2 regions of the Rhizobium sp. BK379 genome follow, and region 2 is predicted to be linked to the other one. Evidence: riboswitches for the same ligand, from Rfam matches in the RefSeq annotation. Region 2 holds a riboswitch; the other holds the start of a gene.
The links. Region 2 has a riboswitch for S-adenosylmethionine ahead of FHT93_RS13295 (O-succinylhomoserine sulfhydrylase). Riboswitches for the same ligand answer to the same signal wherever they lie in the genome.

Region 1 (6,942 bases), on a different contig from region 2:
GCTCGTCGTTCAGCATGCGCCCGCCACCGCCATTGACTTGCGCATCGATGAAACCGGCAGACAATACGCCGCCTGCCAATGTCACGACATCGCCCTCGGGCAGATCATTCAGGCCGACGATCGCCTCGACGCGTCCGTCCTTGACGATCAGCGCCCGCTCGTCATGGAAGCGTTCGCCATCGAAGATACGAGCGCCGGTGAAGATCTTGTGGGGCATCAGACGGTCTCCGTCACCTTGAGCAGGTTTGCCGGCTTGTCAGGGTCGAAACCCTTGCGACGCGTGACGGACTCGATCAGACGGTAATAGACGAGCAGCGAAACCAGGGGATCAACGAGACCGTTGCCGGTCGTCGGAACCTGCAGATTAACGCCGGCAAGAGGCTTCGTCGAGAAGGGCACGGTGGTAGCGCCGAGCTTCTGCAGCCGATCGAGGGCCTTCACGTTGTTGTCGAAGGCCGCATCTTCAGGCACGAAGCCGACGATCGGGAAACCCGGCTGCACCAGGCGCATCGGCCCGTGCATCAGTTCCGCAAGAGAGAAGGCTTCGGCATGAAGGCCGGCAGTCTCCTTGGCCTTCAGCGCAGCTTCGAGAGCAATGGCGAAAGCCGTGCCGCGGCCGCCGGTATAGAGCGAGGCGGCGTTGAACAGAACGTCCTCGGCGGCAGCCGTATTGATGCCCGATGTCGCAGCGAGTGCGGCCGGCAGTTTTTCGAGGGCCGCCTGCAGATCGGCCTTGCTGCCGATCGCAGCCGTCACGCCGGTGAGGGCTGCGACAGATGCAATGAAGGACTTGGTCGCTGCAACGCTCTTTTCGGCGCCGGCATTGAGGCCGAGGACGATATCGGCCTGGTTCGCAAGGGGGCTGTCCGTGACGTTGACCACGGCAATCGTCGTTGCGCCGCCCTTCTTTGCCGCATCCTGCAGCGCCACGATGTCAGGACTCGCGCCCGACTGTGAGACGGTGAAATGGATGCCGCCCTTCAGATGCAGGGGCGCGTTATAGACAGAGGCGATAGAGGGACCGATCGAGGCGACCGGCACGCCGCAGGTGATCTCGAACAGATATTTGAAGAAGGTCGCGGCATGGTCGGAAGAACCGCGCGCCGCCGTCGTCACGACGCTTGGGCGAGCGGACGAGAACAGCCGGGCGATTTCGGCAAAGGCCGGCTTTTCCTTTTCGAGCAGGGTGGCTACCACCTCGGGCGACTGGCCCGCTTCCTGCAGCATCAGCGACTGGTTCTCACTCATAGGTCATCTCCAATTCTCAATTCGGCAACAAAATCATAGGCGTCACCACGATAGTGCGAGCGGGTGTATTCGACGACACGCTGGTCTTCCAGGCGTGAGACGCGTTCGATCAGAAGCGCCGGCGCACCGGCCTTCACGGCAAGAATAGCCGCCGATGAAGGATCGAGCGTGACGGCAGTCAGGCGCTGCATGGCGCGCACCGGCTTGTGGCCGCTCTGGGCAAGCGCATCATAGAGCGAGCCTTCGCCGCCGGCATCCTCGCCGAGAAATTTGACCGGCACGACAGCGCGTTCGATCGCAAGCGGCAGCCCGTCGGCCAGACGAAGGCGATCGAGCCGCAAAACCGGCTCATCCACACCGAGACCGAGCAGGAAGGATTCTTCCGGGGAGGGATTGTTGATGGTGCGCGACAGGATCTTCGCCGCCGGCGAGCGCCCGCGCGAGCGCATGTCCGCCGAGAAGGAGGAAAGCCGCCACAACGACTGCTCCATGCGCTCCACCCTGCTGGAAACGAAAGTGCCGCTGCCATGGCGCGATTCCAGCGCGCCCGATGTCATGAGGTCGCGATAGGCTGTCCGAACCGTCACCCGGCCAAGCTTCAGGGCTTCCGCCAGGTCGCGTTCACCGGGCAGCGCTGTTCCGGGTTTCAGCAGACCTTCCTGGATGAGACCGGTGAGCGCCTGTGCCAGCCGCTTGTAAAGCGGTCCAGTTGCCGCCTCGTCGCGCAGCCCACGGCCATTCAGTTCCGCTATCAGACTGGTTCTATCCATGGACACACAATAGAACCTATTTAGAACCAATCGGCAAGCAGATTCATTCCGCCGAAAAAGAAAAACCCTCGCGAGACACCGCGAGGGTTTCATTGATCTAGGCCGGAAGGCTGAGCTCAGCTCTTCGTGAAGATGTAGTCCGTTTCCTGCCGCAGCACCTCACCGGGACGCAGAACCGCGTTGGGAAAGCCCGCATGGTTGATGGCGTCAGGCCAGATCTGCGTCTCGAGGCAAAAGCCGGCGAAAGGACCATATTTGCGGCCGCCAAGACCAGGCACCGGCACACCGAGTTTGAAACCGGCATAGAACTGTACGCCCGGCTCGGTCGTGCGCACCTCCAGCGAGACGCCGGAGTGCAGGCTGCGGGCAAGCACGACCGAGCGCTTGGCCGTGCGCTCGCGCGAGAAGCAGAAATTATGGTCATAGAGCGCCTGCTCCTGACCGTCGAAACGCTTCATCGGCGCCATCACCCGGAAGTCGAACGCGGTGCCCTCGACGGAGCGGATCTCGCCGGTCGGTATCTGCTTCTCGTTGGTCGGCAGGTAGTGGTCGGCGGCGATCATGATGTCATGCGCCAGTGCATCGTCCCGGCCGTCGAGATTGAAATAGGAGTGCTGGCAGACATTGGCGATCGTCGGCTTATCCGTCACCGTCTCGTAGTTGACAGAAAGCTCGCCGTTGCCATGCACGCGATAGGTCGCCTGGATCGTGCAGTTGCCGGGATAACCGGCGCGGCCATCGGGATCGACGATCTTCAGCACGACACGGTCGCTCTCGTGCTCGACGATCGTCCAGACGAGCGTACCGATATTGTTGCTGCCGCCGTGAAGATGCGTGACGCCCTTCTCGTTCAGTTCGAGCTGGTAGTTCTTGCCGTCGAGCGAAAACTTTCCGTCGCCGATGCGGTTTGCACAGCGTCCCGGCGTCGCGCCGAAGAAGGGCGAATGAGCAAGATAGCCTTCGAAATCCTCGAAGCCGAGCACGAGCGGTGCGTCATGACCCTCCAGCCGCGCATCCTGGATGACCGCGCCCCAGCTCAATACCTTGACCGTCAGTCCGCCGCCGCGGATGACGACACGATGGACGGTCTCTCCGTCCTTCGTCTGTCCGAAAACTTCCCGTTCCAATTTGTCCGCCATGATCGACGCTCACTCCATCCCTAGGATTCAGGAACCGGAACCTGCCCCCATTCGCCGCAAACCGCAACCGGGCAGGGCCGGAAAACAAAACGCCGCCGCAGAAATGCGACGGCGTCATTTCTAAACCTGACTGGTGACGCTCAGATGTCCGAGCCGATCTCTTCGATATCGTAGGATGTCGTCTGGTAGATCTCGTTGATCCAGTTGCCGAAAAGCAGATGCGCATGGCTGCGCCAGCGGTTCTGCGGCGCGATCGCCGGGTCGTTATGCGGGAAATAGTTGTGCGGCATTTTGATCGGCACGCCGGCATTCACGTCGCGGAAATATTCGTCCGAAAGAGACGTGGAATCGTATTCGACGTGATTGAAGATATAAAGCCGCCGGCCCTTCGGCTCGTGCACGAGACAGACGCCCATCTCACTCGATTCCATCAGGATCTCGAGACCGTCAATCTTTTCGATGTCGGCCCGGCGCACCTCGGTCCAGCGAGACACCGGAACCTCGAAATTGTCGGAGAAACCGTTGAGATAAACGGAAGACGGCTTGAGATTGCGGTGGCGGTAAACGCCGAAGGCCTTTTCCTTCAGCTCATACTTCGGCACGCCGTGGAAATGATAGATCCCCGCCATCGCGCCCCAGCAGACATTCATGGTCGAGTGGACATTTGTCTGCGTCCAGTCGAAAATCTGCTGCATTTCCTTCCAATAGGTAACGTCCTCGTAAGGCAGCGTCTCGATTGGCGCGCCCGTGATGATGAAGCCGTCAAACTTGCGGTGCTTCACTTCCTCCCAGGTCTGGTAGAAGGCGAGCAGATGTTCTTCAGACGTATTCTTGGCCTTGTGGTTGCCGACGCGGATCAGCGAGAATTCCACCTGCAGCGGCGAAGCGCCCACGAGGCGCGCCATCTGCACTTCTGTCTTGATCTTGTTCGGCATGAGGTTGAGCAGCCCGATCTGCAGCGGGCGGATATCCTGACGGATCGCCACCGTTTCGGTCATCACCCTCACGCCCTCGTTGACGAGGGTTTCGAAGGCTGGCAGCGTATCGGGGATTTTGATGGGCATTGCGGTCAACTCGATCAAAATAAAAAACCGGCGGCGAAAGAATCGCTACCGGTCCGCACGCGGCCCTTTAGCGACTTATTTAACGTGGCTGCAAGCCGGCCGGCCAAATCACCACGAGACATCATAATTAACGCCAGTGCGCCCGCGAATCAACTGTCAATAAGAACAACTGTCCAATCCATCACGCTTTCTTTATGGGTGGTGGAATCTGTTGATGGACCAGTAACGCCCCCATGGTATTAATGGTGTGATGGGCGATTTTGGAAAAAATAATGAAAACTGACGTCAAAGGGGGGAAGGGCATCCAGAATCAGGACCGGGTGGGATACGATCTCAGCCTGACATATCGGCTTGGAGTGATGTTCTCCGCATTCTGGAATTCGCAGGTCCGCGGCAAGGTCGTCGCGCTTGCGATCCTGCTGGTGGTCATCATCCTGGCGACCGCCTATGGACAGGTGATCCTCAACGAATGGAACGCCCCTTTCTACGATTCCCTCGAGCGTCGTGATCTTGGCGAGTTTTTCCGCCAGCTCGAAGTCTTCGCGATGATCGCCGGTGCGCTGCTGCTGCTCAACGTGCTGCAGGCATGGCTGAACCAGATGACGGCCCTTTACATGCGCGAAGGTCTTTCGCGCGATCTCGTCGATCAGTGGCTGGAGCGCAAGCGTGCCCTCAAACTCTCCACCATCGGCATCCTCGGCGTTAATCCCGACCAGCGCCTGCACGAAGATTCTCGCAATCTCGCTGAAAGCACGACCAACCTCGCCCTTGGCCTCCTGCAGTCGACCATTCTGCTCGTCAGCTTCATCGGCGTGTTGTGGGAGCTTTCGAGCGGCTTCATCTTCCGGATCAGCGGCTACAACTTCACCATCCCCGGCTATATGGTCTGGGCGGCAATCTTTTATGCTGCATCGGCCTCGGTATTGAGCCAGGTCGTCGGCCGCAAGCTCGTCAAGCTCAATGCCGACCGGTTTTCCAAGGAAGCCGAGCTGCGCTTTGCGCTGATGCATGCCAACGAAAATATGCCGGCGATCACAGTAGCACGCGGCGAAGAGAACGAGCGCAAGCGGATCAACAGCGATATCAGCAACGTTCTCGCGGTCATCAAGCGGCTCGCCATGGCCAATACCAACCTGACCTGGGTTTCGGCAGGCTATGGCTGGCTGGTCATCGTCATTCCGATCATCGTCGCCGCGCCCGCTTATTTTTCCGGCGGCCTGACCTTCGGGCAGCTGATGATGTCGGTCGGCGCGTTCAACCAGGTCAATACCGCATTGCGCTGGTATGTCGCGAATTTCGGCCCGATCGCCGAATGGCGCGCGACATTGATGCGTGTCACCGACTTCCGCCAGGCGCTTCAGGAGATGGATGATGGCTTCGATTTGAAGGATTCCATCGTCTATGAGAAAACCGCACCTGATACGCTGACGCTGAAGGATATCGTCATCGTCGCCAAGCTTGGCGAGGAGATCGATGATTGCGGCGGCTTCCGCTTGCGTGAGACGGACGTGGTGATCAAGGCCGGGGAAAAGGTCATGATCAACGGCGATCACAGTGTGAACCGCCGCCTGCTCTTCCAAGCCATGGCAGGCCTCTGGCCTTGCGGCAAGGGCACGATCGGCCTGCCCCCGATTGACGACATTCTGTTCATCCCCCAGGTCGCCTATGTACCGGGCGGCACGCTGCGCGAGGCAATCGCTTTCCCGGGAAAACCCGAGGCCTTTGATAGGACGGCCATCGAAGCCGCGCTTGAGGCTGCGGGCTTGCATTCGCTTCTAGCCCGCCTTGATAGCCGCGCACGCTGGGACAAGCTTCTCGATGCCGATGAGCAGAAGGCAATCGCTTTTGCCCGCCTGCTGCTCGTGAAGCCGCGCTGGGTCGTTTTCGACGAAGTGCTCGAAGGCATGGAGCCCGAATGGCAGCACACGATGACCAGGCTGCTCACCACCATGCCGGAGACCAGCATGATCTATATCGGCCGTTCGGAAACCTATATGGAGGCACTGCACCCGCGCACGCTGCACCTGCAGGCATTGCCTTCCAAACCGGAGGAGCAATCACCGGCAACCGCGGCCGGATCGAGCGCCGCGGCAGCTCCTGCCCCGGCGCTCTAGCAAAATTCCTGCAAAATGTGCGGCGTTTGGTGTCCGGGAGCTCCGGACGAGCTCACATTGGCGGCGTCACACCATTCACGCCGACGGTGACCTGCGAAGCCGAGATGGCCCCGTCGGCTGCCTTTTCCGCCATGACGATGACACCGGCACCCGGCTTCAGATCAGCTTTCGTCGCTGGAGCAAAGGTGACGATCGGCGTGCCGTCGGCAATCGAGACGGTCTTTTCCTTGCCCTGATAAGTCAGCGTGATCGTATGTCCATTGACGGCCTTCACCGCATTGCTGACGGTCGCATTCGTCATCGAGCTATTCGGCTGCAGATCCCACGGACGGTTGCCTTCTCCGGTGCCTTTCATCGACGCGGGGAAGATCAGTACTTCGATGGCACCATCGGGACCGGTGCCTTTCGGCAGCGAGGCAACTCCGACGAAATCGCCGACCTTGATGTCGTCGACCGATGCATTTTTGATACCGGCGACTTTCCAGCCCGATTTGAGCGCAACCGTCGCATCGCTGCCTTCGCGCGTCTTGACGACAAGCGTATCGCCGTTGAGGCTCTCGATCGTGCCCCGCACGCGCAAGCGCTGGCTTTCCTGCGCACTCGCCGC
Region 2 (6,942 bases):
CCGGATGCTGGAGCTTGCCGAGCATGCCACGGTGCCCGTCATCAACGCGCTGACGGATGACACCCATCCCTGCCAGATCATGGCTGATATCATGACCTTCGAAGAGCATCGCGGCCCGATCAAGGGCAAGACGATCGCCTGGACCGGCGACGGCAACAACGTGCTGCATTCCCTCGTGGAAGGGGCTGCCCGTTTCGGCTACCGCATGAACATGGCGGTACCCCTTGGTTCCGAGCCGAAGGATCACTATCTGAACTGGGCCCGCAATGAGGGCGCCGAAATCATGCTTTACCATGATGCTGACCGTGCGGTCGCCGGCGTCGATTGTGTGGTGACCGATACCTGGGTCTCCATGAATCAGGAACATCGGGCCCGTGGTCACAATGTCTTCCAGCCTTATCAGGTCAATGCGCATTTGATGGCGCAGGCCGGCAAAGATGCATTGTTCATGCATTGCCTTCCCGCCCACCGCGGCGAGGAGGTGACGGATGAGGTGATCGATGGCCCGCAGTCCGTGGTCTTCGATGAGGCGGAAAACCGTCTTCATGCGCAGAAGTCGATTCTTGCTTGGTGCCTGGGCGCGATCTGAACCATAATCGGATGTCGCGAGTCCAAAACTCGCGGCTGCGCAAGCAGCCGGTACGCTAGCCGGCTGCTCTGACAGAACAGGAGTGAAAGCCATGGCAGAAGCTGCCGCCGCCCTCGGCGAGTTCGATTTCGCCGGCGATGATCATGTCGTCCCCTTCCAGGTGGAAGGGCTGGATGTGCGCGGTCGCGCCGTCCAGCTCGGCCCGATGCTGGATTCGATCCTCGAGCGCCATCACTATCCCATGCCCGTCGCCCGTCTTCTGTCGGAAGTGGTGGTGCTCACGGTGCTGCTCGGCACCTCGCTGAAATTCGAGGGCAAATTCACGGTCCAGACCAAAAGCGACGGCCCCGTCGATCTACTGGTCGCCGATTTCTCCACGCCAGAAAATGTCCGGGCCTACGCCCGCTTCGATCAGGCCTTGCTCGACAAGGCGATTGCGGCAGGCGAAACGGAACCGGAACAGCTGCTCGGCAAGGGCGTGCTCGCCTTCACCATCGACCAGGGCAAGTTCAGCCAGCCCTATCAGGGCATCGTCGCGCTTGACGGTACCTCGCTGGAAGACATAGCCGGTGTCTATTTCCGCCAGTCGGAGCAGATCCCGACACGTGTGCGCCTTGCCGCTGCCGAACTCTTCGACCGCGACGAGAACGGCAAGCCGCGTCACCGCTGGCGGGCAGGGGGCCTCGTCGCCCAGTTCCTGCCGGAAGCGCCGGAGCGGATGCGCCAGCCCGATCTTCATGGCGGCGATGGCGACACGGCTACGCGCGCCCATGTTGAGGATGATGCCTGGACGGAGGCCCGCTCGCTCGTTGAAACGGTCGATGCCGACGAACTGACCGATCCGCAGGTCGGCACGGAACGCCTGCTCTTCCGCCTCTTCCACGAACGCGGCGTGCGCGTCTACGATCCGCGGGCGGTCTTCGATCGTTGCAGCTGTTCGCGCGAAAAGATCGGCGGCGTGCTGAAGGGCTTCAGCGCGGAGGAAATCGAGGCGAGTCAGGAAAACGGCGAGATCGCGGTGACCTGCGAGTTCTGCTCCACGACCTATCGTTTCCCGGTGGACGAGGTCGCGTCTCAGCTTACTTAGTATTCCCAGTTGAAAGGGAAGAACGTCCAATAAAAACAGGCGATGGTACAGCACAGTGACTCGACTTTTGGTAGTCACTGTGTGCCTATGCGTTTCATTGGTTGGTCTATGAAAACGGGATGGGTGCCAATGAAGCTGTTGTGTTTGCTTCTCGCGCTGATAGCTGCGGTGCCGCAAACGAGCTTCGCCAGTGACGAGACAATGCTATGGAAAGAAGTCGGCGGCTGGACGGTGGCTGCCGACCTGACTTTGGGCAGCGCCTGCTTTGTAGCGACGGCCTTTGAGGATCGTACACTTTTCCGTCTTGGCTTCAATTTCCTCGATAAGGACCATCCCTTTTATATTCTGATGGTCAATGACAATTGGAAATCGTTGGAGGAAGGCAAGCAATACCCGATCGAGCTCTATCTGGACCGCTCCAAATGGACTGTCGATGCAAGCGCTGTGGTCTTTAACGGTGAAAAGGGACTACGCATTGATTTTAAAGATACTAACTTGGTTAGCGAGTTTGCCGTCAAGTTGGGTTTTCGCGCCGATTTTAACGGCAAGCGAATAGTCGCCCTTAGTCTGAAAAACTCCGTCAAGGCTATTGATGAGATGATCGCCTGTCAGAAGGCCGTTGACGCTGTCCTGGCCAAACAGCCGAAACCGCCACAGTCAAAGGATCCATTCGATGCAAAACCGGATGCTCAGACCGCCTCGGATCCGTTTGAACTTTAACAGAGATTGACGACTGAAGGCTCAAGATTGACGCATCGTCGCAAATAGCGAGGCTACGCTTTAGTTCAGCACCCTGAGCAGGCCGGGTGAATCGAGCGAGAAGGCGGGTATGTCGACATCGAACATCTCGCCTTCGTCCGTCTCCATCTGGTAGTGGCCAAACATCAGGCCGGATGGCGTATCCAGCGGGCAGCCGGAGGAATATTCATAGGTATCGCCCGGCTGCAACCGCGGCTGCTCGCCGACGACGCCGGGGCCGCTGACCTCGTCGATCTGCCCGTTCTGGTCGGTAATGTTCCAGTAGCGGTTGACGAGACGGACGGCGATATCGGAGTTGTTGCTGATCACCACACGATAACCCCAGACATAGCGATCGTCTTCCGGATCGGATTGCTCCTCCAGATAAAACGGCTCGACAACGACTTCGATATCTCGTGTGAGGGCGCGGTACATGCCTTACACCTTAGTCAGGATACGTTACCCGTATCTTATACGAGGACTCTTCCGTCAAGAAACGGTACAGTGATCGCGGCCTCACTACCTTCAGTTGGGCCGCCTTTCGTTCATTAAGCCTAACTCTCAGTGTTAATTTCAAGGCAAATGCGACGGCCGCGGCGTTTGCCGGCGGCCGTGCCTTGATGTCAGGCCGAAACCTTGGCCAGAGCGCGAGCGAAATCTTCGATGAGATCGTCCGTATCTTCGATACCGGCCGAGAGGCGTACCGTGCCCGGCGAGATGCCGAGTTCGGCGCGAGCCTCATCCGTCAGATTCTTGTGCGTGGTCGTTGCCGGATGGGTGATCAGGCTCTTGGAGTCGCCGAGATTGTTGGAGATTTTCACGATCTCAAGCGCATTCTGCAGCGCGAAGGCCGCTTCCTTGCCGCCCTTTAGTTCGAAGCAGACGAGTGTCGAGCCGCCCGACATCTGCTTGGCGATGATATCGGCCTGCGGATGGTCCTTACGGCCGGGATAGATGACCTTGGCGACCTTGCCCTGATCAGCGAGGAAGTCGGCGATATCAGCCGCATTCTGCGTCTGCTGCTTGACGCGCAGCGGCAGCGTTTCGATGCCCTTCAGCAGTGTCCACGCATTGAACGGCGACATGGCCGGGCCGGTATGGCGGAAATAGTCGTGGAGGTTCTCGTCGATCCATTCCTTGTCGGAGAGAACGACGCCGCCGAGGCAGCGGCCCTGGCCGTCGATATGCTTGGTCGCCGAATAGACGACGATATGGGCGCCGAGCTCCAGCGGCTTCTGGAAGAGCGGCGTTGCAAACACGTTGTCGACTACGACCTTTGCGCCAATCTGGTTGGCGAGCTTGGCGACACCTGCGATGTCGACAACTTCCAGCGTCGGATTGGTCGGGCTTTCCAGGAAGAAGACCTTGGTCTTTGGGGTAATAGCCTTTTCCCAGTTTTCGAGGTCGCGACCGTCGATCAGCGTGCAGTCGATCCCGTATTTCGGCGCCAGCGTCTCAACCACCCAGCGGCAGGAGCCGAAGAGGGCGCGCGCAGCAACGATATGATCGCCGGCCTTCAGCTGGCAGAGGATGGCAGCAGTAACAGCGGCCATGCCGGAAGCGGTGGCGCGGGCGTCTTCAGCGCCTTCCAGCATGCACATGCGCTTTTCGAACATGTCATTGGTGGGGCTGCCGTAACGCGCATAGATGAAACCATCGGTCTCGCCCTTGAAGCGCGCTTCGGCTGCTTCGGACGTATCGTAGACGAAACCCTGCGTGAGATAGATTGCCTCTGAAGTCTCGCCATACTGCGAACGGAGCGTTCCGCCGTGGACGAGTTGGGTTGCTGGGCGCCAGGTCTTGCTCATGCCATCACCACTTTCAAACAACAAAAAAACCGGCCGCAAATGCAGACCGGTTTTCAACCCGGTCTTTTTAGCCACTTGTTTAACGTGGCTGCAAGCCGACCGGCCAAATCACCACGGGATAAATTTGCAATACTGCCGTTCTAAGCTTGCGTCAATTCCCCGACTTTGGTTTTGTCTCGGCGAGTATATGGATGGAGCATGATGGCTCGCGAAACTGGAATTTTGGCTGACCGCGCAATTGCCGCGCTGTTTGAAACCGGGCGTCTTCAAAGCGAACGCGAGCTGGATCGCGACCAGATCCAGCCGGCAAGCCTGGATCTGCGGCTGGGCGCCAAGGCTTTCCGGGTGCGCGCCAGCTTCATGCCTGGCCCGTCCCATCTCGTTTCCGACAAGCTCGATCGGCTGAGCCTGCATGTGATCGACCTCAGCGAAGGCGCGGTACTGGAAACCGGCTGCGTCTATATCGTGCCGCTGATGGAGCATCTCGATCTGCCGGCCAATATGTCGGCCTCGGCCAATCCGAAGAGCTCGACCGGTCGCCTTGATATCTTCACGCGTGTCATCACCGATTACGCGCAGGAATTCGACAAGATCCCATCAGGCTATTCCGGGCCGCTCTATCTCGAAATCAGCCCGCGCACCTTCCCGATCGTCGTGCGCCGCGGCTCGCGTCTCTCGCAGATCCGTTTCCGTTTCGGCCAATCGGTACTCGGTGAGCCGGATCTTCTGAAACTGCACGAGACGGAAACGCTGGTCGCAGCCAAGCAGCCGAACATTTCCGGCGGCGGCATCGCGTTGTCGATCGACCTGACGGGCGACAAGGACGGCCTGATCGGCTACCGCGGCAAACACCACACCGCCGTCGTCGATGTCGACAAGAAGGCCCAGCACGATATCTATGATTTCTGGGAACCGCTCTACAGCCGCGGCCGCAACGAACTGATCCTCGACCCTGACGAGTTCTATATCCTGGTCTCGCGCGAGGCCGTACACGTTCCCCCGCACTACGCGGCGGAAATGACGCCCTTCGACCCACTCGTCGGCGAATTCCGCGTCCACTATGCCGGCTTCTTCGACCCCGGTTTCGGCCATGCTCCGGCAGGCGGTCGCGGCAGCCGCGCGGTGCTCGAAGTGCGCAGCCACGAAGTGCCCTTCATCCTCGAAGACGGCCAGATCGTCGGCCGCCTGATCTACGAACACATGCAGGAACAGCCCTCGAGCCTCTACGGCTCGGGTCTTGGCTCCAACTATCAGGCCCAGGGCCTGAAGCTGTCGAAGCATTTCCGCATCTGATATGCGGTGACGCCGCGACTTGACAGCGGCGGCCATCTGTTGGAAGTCTCAAGCGGTTGGCGGGTGTAGCTCAATGGTAGAGCAGCAGCTTCCCAAGCTGAATACGAGGGTTCGATTCCCTTCACCCGCTCCAGCTTCCCTCCTCAATCTCTTCCGAAAATTGTGATTGGCCGATATCGACGATGCGCGATCGCAAGCGAGCGATCCGGGCGAATGATATAGGTTTCCTCGACCTGCCGGCCGTACTGGTCGATGAAATCGTGCGGGAAGGTCGAGCCGATTGGCGACTTGGTAAGCTTCGAACGTGGCTGACCGCTATAGGTGATGCTGCCGGGAATGGGTTCGAGGCCGGGACCGTTATACTCGACGGTGGTGCAGCCGGCGAGCGCCAGCGCGCTGATCAGGCCAAGTGCGATCAGTTTCATGTTGGATGCCTTTCTTTCCGCAGCACGGCGCCATTCTACCTCAAATCGCCGAAAGCTCACGACACAAACGGCACCGGTGTCTTCAACCCTTCGGGAAGAGGCTTACGACCAACAGCCTGCTGCTTGGCGAAAGTGACTCGCCCGGCGATGTTGCCGCTCTTGGGCCGATCTGCTAGAGCGGCAATGTCGAAAAAGGCAGGACCGGATAAGGTAAGCCCGGTCCCTCCCACCATGGGAAGCTCTGCTCCGTGTATCACACGAGAACCCGCGACGTGGCCCGCATGCGAATGCGGGGTCCCGGCGGCATGCGGAGCGTTAAAAGACGCACTCCTCCGGGATTTATTCTCAAAGGAGACAGTCATGCGTTTGAACCATCTTGATTTCTACGTGCCCGATATTGCCGCTACGGCGGATTTCTTCCTGCGGTATTTCGCTCTCGAATTGCGGGAGATGAACGAACGGATCGGCCGGGCGATCCTCGACGACGACCAGGGCACGGAGGTCGTTCTCAGTCGCCCGTTGTCAAAATTCGGAAGTGCCGATCAGGTCGAGCTGCAGCGACAAACCTATCATATCGGCTTTATCCTTGCTGAAAGGTCGGATGTCGATGGGCTTCATGGCCGCCTGGCAGCGGACAGCGCCGCTGTCTCAGGGCCGCCTGCCGCCATTCGCGGCGGCTGGCTCTTCCATTGCACCGCGCCCGGTAACATTCTTGTCGAAGTCGGCTGGCGTCCACCGGTCTGAACAGAGACCTGAAACGAATGGGCGGCCGAAGCCGCCCATCCTCATGCAATTTGTCGCTTGCTCAGAACTCCGTCCAGTCGGCTTCCTGGCTGCTGGACGGGGCAGCGGCATTGCTCGCGCCGAAGGCGCTGGCGAGCTTCTGGCCGAGCGCGCGGGCAGGCGAAGCCTTCGGGCGTGTCGTGCTTTCGGCAACGCGGACCGGCGTTCTGGCGGCTGGGCGTGTGGCGGCGCGCGGCGCGGCCGGTGCCGTCGGGATCG

Region 1: linked by a shared signal. The riboswitch ahead of metA (homoserine O-succinyltransferase) and the one ahead of FHT93_RS13295 (O-succinylhomoserine sulfhydrylase) in region 2 are both predicted to bind S-adenosylmethionine.

What each region holds. Positions count from the first base shown of each region.
Region 1 covers NZ_JACIAD010000005.1:271,825-278,766, forward strand. The annotation lists gene nagA (N-acetylglucosamine-6-phosphate deacetylase) at 1-217, opposite strand, end outside; gene FHT93_RS23025 (SIS domain-containing protein) at 217-1,248, opposite strand; gene FHT93_RS23030 (GntR family transcriptional regulator) at 1,245-2,018, opposite strand; gene FHT93_RS23035 (aldose epimerase family protein) at 2,135-3,157, opposite strand; gene metA (homoserine O-succinyltransferase) at 3,298-4,221, opposite strand; SAM riboswitch at 4,269-4,346, opposite strand; gene FHT93_RS23045 (ABC transporter ATP-binding protein/permease) at 4,494-6,335, shown strand; gene FHT93_RS23050 (hypothetical protein) at 6,388-6,942, opposite strand, start outside.
Region 2 covers NZ_JACIAD010000002.1:463,369-470,310, forward strand. The annotation lists gene argF (ornithine carbamoyltransferase) at 1-589, shown strand, start outside; gene FHT93_RS13280 (Hsp33 family molecular chaperone) at 681-1,676, shown strand; gene FHT93_RS13285 (hypothetical protein) at 1,806-2,396, shown strand; gene apaG (Co2+/Mg2+ efflux protein ApaG) at 2,457-2,849, opposite strand; gene FHT93_RS13295 (O-succinylhomoserine sulfhydrylase) at 3,038-4,222, opposite strand; SAM riboswitch at 4,269-4,347, opposite strand; gene FHT93_RS13300 (2'-deoxycytidine 5'-triphosphate deaminase) at 4,421-5,515, shown strand; tRNA gene FHT93_RS13305 (tRNA-Gly) at 5,575-5,648, shown strand; gene FHT93_RS13310 (hypothetical protein) at 5,659-5,940, opposite strand; gene FHT93_RS13315 (VOC family protein) at 6,301-6,684, shown strand; gene FHT93_RS13320 (methyl-accepting chemotaxis protein) at 6,746-6,942, opposite strand, start outside.